One region of the Nocardia sp. NBC_01730 genome, then DNA from elsewhere that is predicted to be linked to it. Evidence: riboswitches for the same ligand, from Rfam matches in the RefSeq annotation. Region 1 holds a riboswitch; the other holds the start of a gene.
The links. Region 1 has a riboswitch for S-adenosylmethionine ahead of OHB12_RS23100 (rhodanese-like domain-containing protein). Riboswitches for the same ligand answer to the same signal wherever they lie in the genome.

Region 1 (4,848 bases):
ACCAGGCAAACATCGCCCATCTCACCAAGATCGAGCACACCGCCAACGTCTGACCCCGCCAGGAGCCGGCCGGCGAGACGAGGTGCGTGCGGGTCAGCCCAGGGCTTGGTCGAGATCGCCGAGGAGGTCTTCGACGTCTTCGAGCCCTACCGAGATGCGGACGACACCGTCGGAGAGGCCGATGGTGGCTCGACCCTCGGGACCCATCGCGCGGTGGGTTGTGGTGGCGGGATGGGTGATCAGGGATTTGGCGTCGCCGAGGTTGTTGGAGATGTCCACGATCCGCAACCGGTTCAGCACCTCGAAAGCGCGCTTCTTCGCCTCGTTCTCAGGTGCCTTCAGCTCGAAGGTGACCACGGTGCCGCCCGCACTCATCTGAGTGGTGGCCAGAGCGTGCTGCGGATGCGATTCCAGGAACGGGTACCGCACCCAGCTGACGGCCGTGTTGTCCGCCAGGAAGCGGGCGATCCGCAGCGCCGACTCCGCCGAATGGCGCACCCGCAGCGGCATCGTCTCCAGCCCCTTGAGCAGCGTCCACGCATTGAACGGGCTCAGCGCCGGACCGGTATGACGCATCAGCATTTTCACCGGACCGTCGATGTAGTCCGCGGCACCGAGAATGGCACCGCCGAGCACCCGCCCCTGCCCGTCGATGTGCTTGGTGCCGGAGTAGACCACCACGTCGGCACCCAGTTCGAAACCGCGTTGCAGCAGTGGTGTGGCGAAGACGTTGTCCAGCACCACTTTCGCGCCCGCCGCATGCGCCAGCTCGGTCACCCGGCGCACATCGACCAGCGTCTGCATCGGGTTGGCGGGCGTCTCGAAGAACACCGCCTGGGTGGGCACCGACAGCGCCTGTTCCCACTGGTCCAGATCCTCGCCGTCGACGAAGACGGTCTCCACGCCCCAGCGCGGCAGGATCTCGTTGCACACCACGAAGCAGGAGCCGAACAGACTGCGCGCGGCGACGAGTCGATCGCCTGCGCCGAGCAGCGCACCGAGAGCGGTGAACACCGCGGACATTCCGCTCGCGGTCGCGAAACACGCTTCGGCGCCGTCGATCAGCCGCATCCGCTCCTCGAACATGGCGACGGTCGGGTTGCCGTAACGGGAGTAGACGAAATGCTCGACGTCGCCGGTGAAGGCAGCCTCGGCGGCCTCGGCGCTCTCGTAGACGAAGCCAGAGGTCAGGTAGAGCGCCTCGGCGGTTTCCTCGAAACCTGAGCGCCGCAGTCCACCCCGCACACCGAGCGTCGCGGGACCGACACCCTCCGGCAGCGGCCGGTCGATCGCACCACCGGTGATCACGACTGCCGCCAGGGTAGTCCGAGCGCACGCCAGCCGGAGCCGCCGCGATGCCCGAATTCGTCGAGGGGACCTTCGAAGCCTTCGAGCACGTTGTAGGAAGTGTGGTAGCCCGCGGTGGTCGCGGCGACAGCCGCGCCGATCGAACGCTGCCCGGAACGACACAGGAACACGACCGGGGCGTCCGGGGCGTGGTCCACCAGGGCCTGCTTCAGCTGCTCGACAAACGCTTTGTTGCGCGCGCCGGTGGAGTCGACCCACTCGATCAGCACGGTCGGCCGATCGATCGAGCTCGTATCGGGGACACCGACAAATTTCCATTCGGCTTCCGTCCGCACGTCGACCAAGACGGCTTCGGGTTGGTCCCGCAACACTTCCCACGCCTGCTGGGGTGTGATGTCACCGGCATAACTCATGTGCACCTCCTGCGAATCCGCACTTGCCGCGCTCAGGCTCGAGCCACGGCCAGGTCGTCACCCGGAGCACCCCACCGCGGAGGAGGGTTGCCGACCAGTAATGCCGGGGCTTGACACTGGTTCTCATGACCTTCGACTGAGATTGCACCGATGCGGGTCACCGTGTCAAACGGTTGGCCGCACTGCGGGAACATTCAGTGACAGACCAGCCACTTCGCACCGGATCTGGTCAGATTCCAGGTCGCCGTCTTCTCCTCGCCGTCGACCTTCGTGGTCACGGTCACCCTGCCCTTGTCGCCGTCCCTCATCGGATTGTCGAGTTTCGTGATTTCGACGGACTTTCCGGGCCCCGCCTGTCCGGCCAGCGGCGAACGTGCGGCGTCGAAGCCATGGCATGCGGTGCCGGGCGGCGGCACCGTGGCGGTGTTGTTGGAGCCATCGACGAACTTGCGGACCGCCGCGACAATGCGGTCGGAATCTGTGACATTCTTCTCAGTCGGCGACAGCATCCCGCCGAGCACGATTCCGACCAACACGATCACCGCGACCGCCGCCGCCGCGACGAAAGGGACCGCGGAACGCTTGTCGGTCTGATCGACCCGGATGATTTCGTCCTCGCCCGCGGTCGGCTGCTGCTCGGTCATGACTCGATGATCCCTGGTCGCCGCGGGTATCGAGCGACCAGGCCCCGATTCGGGACACGCTTAATCACTCGACGGAGACCGGGCGGTCGCTATAGCGAGCGCGGGAACGGGTAACCGGAAATTGTGACGTTCGATGGCATCCATCCAGTTCACGCACCGGCGCGGTGCGGCATCGGCCACCCCGATAGAATCGCGGGACTGCGGTCGGCTGTCATAGCCAATCGGCAGCTCGTCGCCGCAGTGAACCGGGCACCGTGCAGACCCGAGCCAGCATCGCCGGTGTCGGCACCGACAGGGTGCAACCAAGCCAGTGCGTCAACTTAGCCTAAGCTAAGACCGACGTTAATTGTTATTCGACCAATAAGGGTGCGCGTAAGAGATGACCGAACAGAGTGCAGGATCGACAAGCGGTGTACACGGGCCCTCCGTGATGACGCAAGCTGCCTCCTCCGGGCCGGACGCGCACACCGCAGGGACCCGCCCGCTCCGCATCGCGATCGTGGGCGCAGGACCGGCCGGGATCTACGCCGCCGACGCGTTGATGAAATCCGACGCAGAGGTGAGCATCGACCTGTTCGAACGCATGCCTGCGCCGTTCGGGCTGATCCGGTACGGCGTCGCGCCGGACCATCCGCGGATCAAGGGCATCATCACCGCCCTGCACAAGGTGCTCGACAAGCCGCAGGTGCGACTGCTGGGCAACATCGACTACGGCACCGACATCACCCTCGACGACCTGCGCACCTTCTACGACGCGGTGATCTTCTCCACCGGAGCCAATGCCGACCGTGCCCTGGACGTCCCCGGCATCGGCCTGGACGGTTCGTTCGGCGCGGCGGACTTCGTGTCCTGGTACGACGGGCACCCCGACGTACCGCGCACCTGGCCACTGGACGCGGAGAAAGTCGCGGTCCTCGGCGTCGGCAACGTCGCACTCGACGTGGCGCGTGTGCTGGCCAAGACCGGCGACGAACTGCTGCCCACCGAGATCCCGCCGAACGTCTACAAGGGGTTGAAGAACAACAAGGCCGTCGAGGTCCACGTCTTCGGCCGCCGTGGACCCGCCCAGGCCAAGTTCACCCCGCTCGAGCTGCGCGAGCTCGACCACTCGCCGACCATCGAGGTCATCGTCGACCCCGAAGACATCGACTACGACGAAGGCTCCGAAGCCGCGCGCCGCCACTCCAAGCAGGTCGACATGGTCGCCAACACCCTCGAGCAGTGGGCCATCCGCGACGTCGGCGACCGACCGCACAAGCTGTTCCTGCACTTCTTCGAGTCCCCGTCCGAGGTGCTCGGCGAAGACGGCAAGGTCGTGGGCCTGCGCACCGAGCGCACCCAGCTCGACGGCACCGGCAACGTCAAAGGCACCGGCGTCTTCAAGGACTGGGACATCCAGGCGGTCTACCGCGCCGTCGGCTATCTGTCGCAGAACCTGACCAACCTGCCCTTCGACGACCAGGCCGGCACCGTGCCGAACGAGGCCGGTCGCGTGATCGCCGACGAGAACGCCGACGGCGCCGACCGCTACCTGCCTGGCACCTACGTCACCGGCTGGATCAAGCGTGGTCCCGTCGGCCTGATCGGCCACACCAAGGGCGACGCCAACGAGACCGTGGCCTGCCTGCTCGACGACAGCACGAGCTTCACCCCGGCCGCCGCACCGGAGCTTGACGCCGTCACCGAGTTCCTCGAGGGCAAGGGCATCCCGTTCACCACCTGGCAAGGCTGGTACCGCCTGGATGCCCACGAGCGCGCGCTCGGCGAGCCGGAGGGCCGGGAGCGGGTCAAAGTCGTCGAGCGCGAGGACATGCTCCGTGCCAGCGAGCCACACAAGGTCTGATCACCCCGGCGGGACCAGCTCCGCTGCCGCGGCAACCACCCTGCTGCGGCAGCGGAAAACCCGACACTGAGGCATTCTGTACAAGTGTTCGATGCCCACCTGCACATCTTCGACCCGCGGTTCCCGCTGGCCGAGAACGAGGGCTACCTGCCCGACCCGTTCACCATCGCCGACTACCGAAAGCGCATGGCGCGCTTCGACGTCGGCGGCGGCGCCGTGGTCAGCGGCTCGTTCCAGGGCACGGATCAGAGCTACCTGAAGGCCGCCCTCGCCGAACTGGGCGATGGCTGGGTCGGCGTCACCCGCCTGGACCTGGACGCCACCGACGAGGAGATCATCGAGCTGGACCGCATCGGTGTGCGCGCGCTGCGGTTCAACCTCAAACGCGCCGCCGCCGACATCACCGGGATGACGCTCCAGGCGTTGCGGGCCTACGAACTCGTCGGTTGGCACGTCGAGGTCTATATCGACGGCACCATGCTCGGCTCGCTGCAACCGGTCATTTCCAAGCTCCCCGCGCTGTCGGTCGACCATCTCGGCATGTCGGAAGAGGGTCTGCCGTTCCTGCTGGATCTCGTCGATCGAGGGGCGCGGGTCAAGGCCACCGGTTTCGGTCGAGTCGCGATGAACGTCGCCGACA
Region 2 (4,848 bases), 830 kb from region 1:
CAACGTGCGGGTGTCGCGGATGAACCAGGCGATGAACGCGCCGCCCGCGCCGAGGCCGAGGATCGGCACAGCGGCGAGCACGACCGACGTGACGCCGAAAATGCCGACCCAATGCCGGGCCCGGCCCGGCGTGTGTTGCGGCCAGCGGTGCTGGGCCTTGCCGATTTTCACGGCAGGCGAGCCCGCCCACTCCTGCTCGGCCTTCACCTTGCCCGACACCGCGGAGCCGGGCGCGATCTCAGCGTTCTTGCCGATCTTGGTGCCGGGCAACAGGATCGAGCGAGAACCGACGACCGCGCCGGGACCGATGGTGATCGGTCCGAGATGTACCACGTCGCCGTCGATCCAGTACCCGGACAGGTCGACCTCCGGTTCCACGCTGCACCCGTCGCCGAGTTCGAGCATGCCGGTGACCGGAGGAAGTGTGTGCAGGTCGACGCCCTTGCCGATGCTCGCGCCGAGCGCACGCGCGAACGGCACCATCCACGGCGCGCCGGAGAGGTTCTCGGCGCCGCTGGCCTCCGACAGCCGGACCGCCGCCCACAGGCGCAGGTGCACCGAGCCGCCGCGCGGATAGCGGCCAGGTCGAACGTCGCGCAGCAGCAGTCTGGCGCCGGCCACACAGATCGCCATGCGGCCGGGCGGGGAGATGAACAGCAGAAACGCGGCCAGCGTCCACCACCAGGACAGCTGCGGCAACCACGGCAGCGAGCCGGACCAGCCCGCGATATTGCCGACGATCGCGAGCCAGGTGAGCCACTGCAGGCCGGTCAGGGTGGTCAGCGGGATGGTGGCGAGTACCTGCGCCGCCTGGGCGGGCAGCGGCGTCGGGCGCACCACCCGCTCCGCGACGGCGACCGCGGGCGTGGTCTGTTCGAGCAGTTCCACCAGCGCGCCGAGGCGGGGATGGTCGTAGAGGTCGGCGACGGCGATCTGCGGATACCGCTCGCGAAGGGCGGTGACCAGCTGCGCCGCCGCGAGTGAGCCGCCGCCCAGGTCGAAGAAGTCGGCGTCGAGGTCGCTGACCTGTGCGCCGAGAATCGCATGCCACAGTTCGGCCACCCACTGCGCGGTGCCGGTGAGGTCGTTGTCGTCATCGTCGTCGGCGGAGTTGGGCAGCGGCCAAGGTAGCGCGTCGCGGTCTACCTTGCCTGAGGTGCGGGTGGGTAGCTCGTCGACCACCGCCAGTCTGGGGACCAGCGGGGCCGGAAGTTGTTCGGTGAGAGCGGCTCTCGCGGCTTTGGCATCGAAGTCCTGCGTCGGGCCGGTCAGGTAGCCGACCAGGACCCGGTTGCCTGCTTCGGTGGCTCGGATCGCGGCGGCGGCACCCGTGACACCGGGAAGATGCTGGAGCGCGTTGTCGATCTCACCGAGCTCGATGCGGCGGCCGCCGAGCTTGATCTGATCGTCGGCGCGGCCGAGGAAGACCAACCCGGTGCTGTCGTTGCGGACCAGGTCGCCGCTGCGGTAGGCGCGGTCCCAGCCGACCGAGGGCAGCGGAGCGTACTTCTCCGCGTCTTTGGCCGGGTTGAGGTAGCGCGCGAGGCCGACGCCCCCGATGACCAGTTCGCCGGATTCGCCCTCTGCCACGGGGTTTCCCGCCTGGTCCACCACAACGAGATCCCAGCCGTCGAGTGGTAGCCCGATCCGGATCGGCCATCGGCCGTTCAGCAGCGCGGCGCAGGCGACGACTGTCGTCTCGGTGGGGCCGTAGGTATTCCACACTTCGCGATTCGAATCACCGTTTCCGGCAAGACGTTCGGCGAGTTCCGGCGGCACGGCCTCGCCACCGAAGATCAGCAGGCGTACCGCCTCCAACGCCTCGACCGGCCAGGTCGCCGCCAGGGTCGGCACGGTCGAGACGATGCTGATCTCGCGCCGCACCAGCCAGGGACCGAGGTCAGCGCCGGTGCGCACCAGATCGCGCGGGGCGGGGACTAGGCAGGCGCCGTTATGCCAGGCCAGCCACATTTCCTCGCAGGACGCGTCGAAGGCCACCGAGAGGCCCGCGAGGACCCGATCACCGGGACCGATCGGGGCGTCGCGCAGGAACAGCCCGGCTTCGGCGTCGACGAAGGCGGCGGCGTTGCGGTGGGTGACGGCAACGCCTTTCGGCGTTCCGGTGGAGCCGGAGGTGAAGATGATCCAGGCGTCGTCGTCGGGGGTGGGCAGCGTGGACCAGTTGTCGTCGCGCGCGTCCCGCTCGGCCGCGCGGATGCCTGCGGCCGTGGTCTCGATTCCTTCGGCGGTCACGATTGCGGTGACCTGGGCTTCGCCGAAGACCAGCTGGGCGCGTTCGTCGGGGTCGTCGGCGTCGACCGGCACGTAGGCGGCGCCGGCGTATAAGACGGCGAGGATGGTGACGTAGAGCCGGCGTGTGCCCGACGGCAGACGTACACCGACCCGGTCGCCGGGTCGCACGCCCGCCGTGGCGAGCCTGGCCATGGTCTTCTCGATCTCGACCACCAGCTCCAGGTAGGAGAGCACTACCTGGCCGTCATCGATGGCGGGGGCGTCGGGGTGGGCGAGTGCGGTGGCCGTCAGGATGTCGACGAGTGTGCGGGCCTGGGAGGCATGGCCGCCTCGCAGCAGCGGGCTTGTCGTCGCGTCAACCTGGGGCTGGAGCATGGTGCTCTGCGCACCTCCCATCGAACTGGCCTCGCACTTCCGGTAGTTGTGTCATAGTTGGGTTACCAAAGGGCAAACGCCACGCTGGCCAATCGTCCACGGTACCCGGGTTGTTGTCGTTCGTTGTTCACCGAACCGGTCCGCGGGACCGGGCGATGCTGTGCCCGCTGTTTCAGATTTCGTTGAATTTCGCGGTTCGTGGCACGTCAACACCTGGTCACGGTGTGCGCGTGGGGTTCGCCAGGTGATCGCTGACCGTCGGTCAACGATCTCACCCCAGCGCCAACCTGATCCCCCGTCCACTTGTGTCGTGGTCGCCCCGCGAGCGGCGCCGGTCTCGCACGTTCCGGCGGAACCAGGTTGACAGTTCCGGTTTGTGTCTGCCAATCTCGGTTCAGGTCATGAGTGCCAGCGTCAAGCCCCGGCTTGCTGGTCGGCAACCCTCCTCCGCGGTGGGGTGCTCCGGGTGACGACACGGCCGCCGCCCGACCGGGCGCGGCAAGCGCGGACTCGACGAATCATTCGATCGCGGGTCCCCGAACCGACGGGATTTACGTGATGACCACTGCTGTCGACACTACCTGTGCCGCGCTCGCCCGGGTCTCCGGCGACGACCTTCGAGTGCCGCTTGTGCAGGGTGGGACGACCACCTACGCCAACTTCGACTACGCGGCGAGCGCGCCCGCATTGGCACAGGTCATCGACCGGGTACAGCAGCTGCTGCCGTTCTATGCCAGCGTGCACCGCGGCGCGGGTTACGCCTCCCGGATCTCCACCGAGTGCTATGAGGCCGCGCGCGGCTCGGTCACCCGGTTTCTCGATGCCGCCGACGACCAGGTGGTGGTGTTCACCCGCAACACCACCGACTCGCTGAACCTGTTGGCCTCCTGTGTGCCCGGCGAGACGGTGGTGCTCGACATCGAGCACCACGCCAACTTCCTGCCGTGGGCCAGGAACGGCCGCCGCGTCGTAGCGGCCGCCGACACCGTCGAGGAGACGATCGGCACGCTGGTCGCCGAGCTGTGTAGCAGACCGGCCGCGTTGCTCGCGGTGACTGGCGCGTCGAACGTGACCGGTGAGGTGCTTCCGTTGGAGCGGCTGGCCACCATCGCGCACCAGTGCGGCGCCCGGATTCTGGTGGACGCCGCGCAACTGGCCCCACACCGGCGAATCAGCTTGCGCGACACGGGTATCGACTATCTGGCCTTCTCCGGGCACAAGCTGTACGCGCCGTTCGGCGCGGGCGTGCTTGTCGGGCGCCGCGACTGGCTGGACGCGGCCCAGCCGTATTTGGCGGGCGGCGGGGCGGTGCGGGAGGTGAGCACCACCGGGGCCGAGTGGGCCCCGGCTCCACAGCGGCACGAGGCCGGGTCGCCGAATGTGCTCGGCGCCGCCGCGCTGGCCGCCGCCTGTGACACGCTCTGTGCGATCGACGCCGAAACTCTTGCCGCCCATGAACACCGGCTCGCCGACCGCCTGCGCGAAGGCCTGGCCGCTATTCCCGGTGTGCGCTTGCTCCGCATCTGGACCGACAGCCCCGACACCGTCGGCATCGTTGCCTTCACACTGGACGGTTTCGTCCCCGGCCACGTCGCCGCCTATCTCTCCGCCGAACACGGCATCGGCGTCCGAGACGGCCGTTTCTGCGCTCACCCGCTGCTCACCCGTCTCGGTCTGGACGGCGCGCTCCGGGCCAGCATCGGCCTCGGCACCACCTCCGCCGACGTGGAACGTCTCGTCGAGTCCGTCGCCACTCTCGTCCGCACCGGCCCCGCCTGGGATTACGCCGCCACCAACGGTCTGTGGAACCCCACCCCCGAAACCCGCCCGTTCACCTCGGACGCCCCCACCGGCGCGGCGCCCTGCCTCATCGGCTGAAGGCTGCGGTTCCCCGATCCGAACGGGGCCGCCGGATACTATCGGCGTATCCGGTACCCGACCTCGAGGTGGACCTATGAGCACGCTGCCTGCCTGGGCCACCGACCCCGGTGCCCTTCTCATCACCGAGGAGGGCTACGCGGCGCTTCCGGAGGACGTCCAGCGCCAGATCGAGGTGGTCGACGGTCACGTGATCTTCTGCCGCAGTGGAACATTCCAACACAACAACGTGGCTCGGCGGCTGGCGAACGCCTTGGAACAGGCGGGCCCGGACCAGCCGTGCACCGGTGTCGTGACGGATTTCGAGATGCACTACGTCCGGAGCCGCCCGGCGAGCCCCGG

Region 2: linked by a shared signal. The riboswitch ahead of OHB12_RS26815 (aminotransferase class V-fold PLP-dependent enzyme) and the one ahead of OHB12_RS23100 (rhodanese-like domain-containing protein) in region 1 are both predicted to bind S-adenosylmethionine.

What each region holds. Positions count from the first base shown of each region.
Region 1 covers NZ_CP109162.1:5,554,786-5,559,633, forward strand. Annotated here, with positions in the region: gene OHB12_RS23090 (RpiB/LacA/LacB family sugar-phosphate isomerase) at 1-53, shown strand, start outside; gene OHB12_RS23095 (O-succinylhomoserine sulfhydrylase) at 94-1,308, opposite strand; gene OHB12_RS23100 (rhodanese-like domain-containing protein) at 1,305-1,721, opposite strand; SAM riboswitch class IV at 1,736-1,852, opposite strand; gene OHB12_RS23105 (Rv0361 family membrane protein) at 1,916-2,365, opposite strand; gene OHB12_RS23110 (FAD-dependent oxidoreductase) at 2,796-4,208, shown strand; gene OHB12_RS23115 (amidohydrolase family protein) at 4,293-4,848, shown strand, end outside.
Region 2 covers NZ_CP109162.1:6,383,253-6,388,100, forward strand. Annotated here, with positions in the region: gene OHB12_RS26810 (Pls/PosA family non-ribosomal peptide synthetase) at 1-2,649, opposite strand, end outside; SAM riboswitch class IV at 3,026-3,139, shown strand; gene OHB12_RS26815 (aminotransferase class V-fold PLP-dependent enzyme) at 3,187-4,506, shown strand; gene OHB12_RS26820 (Uma2 family endonuclease) at 4,583-4,848, shown strand, end outside.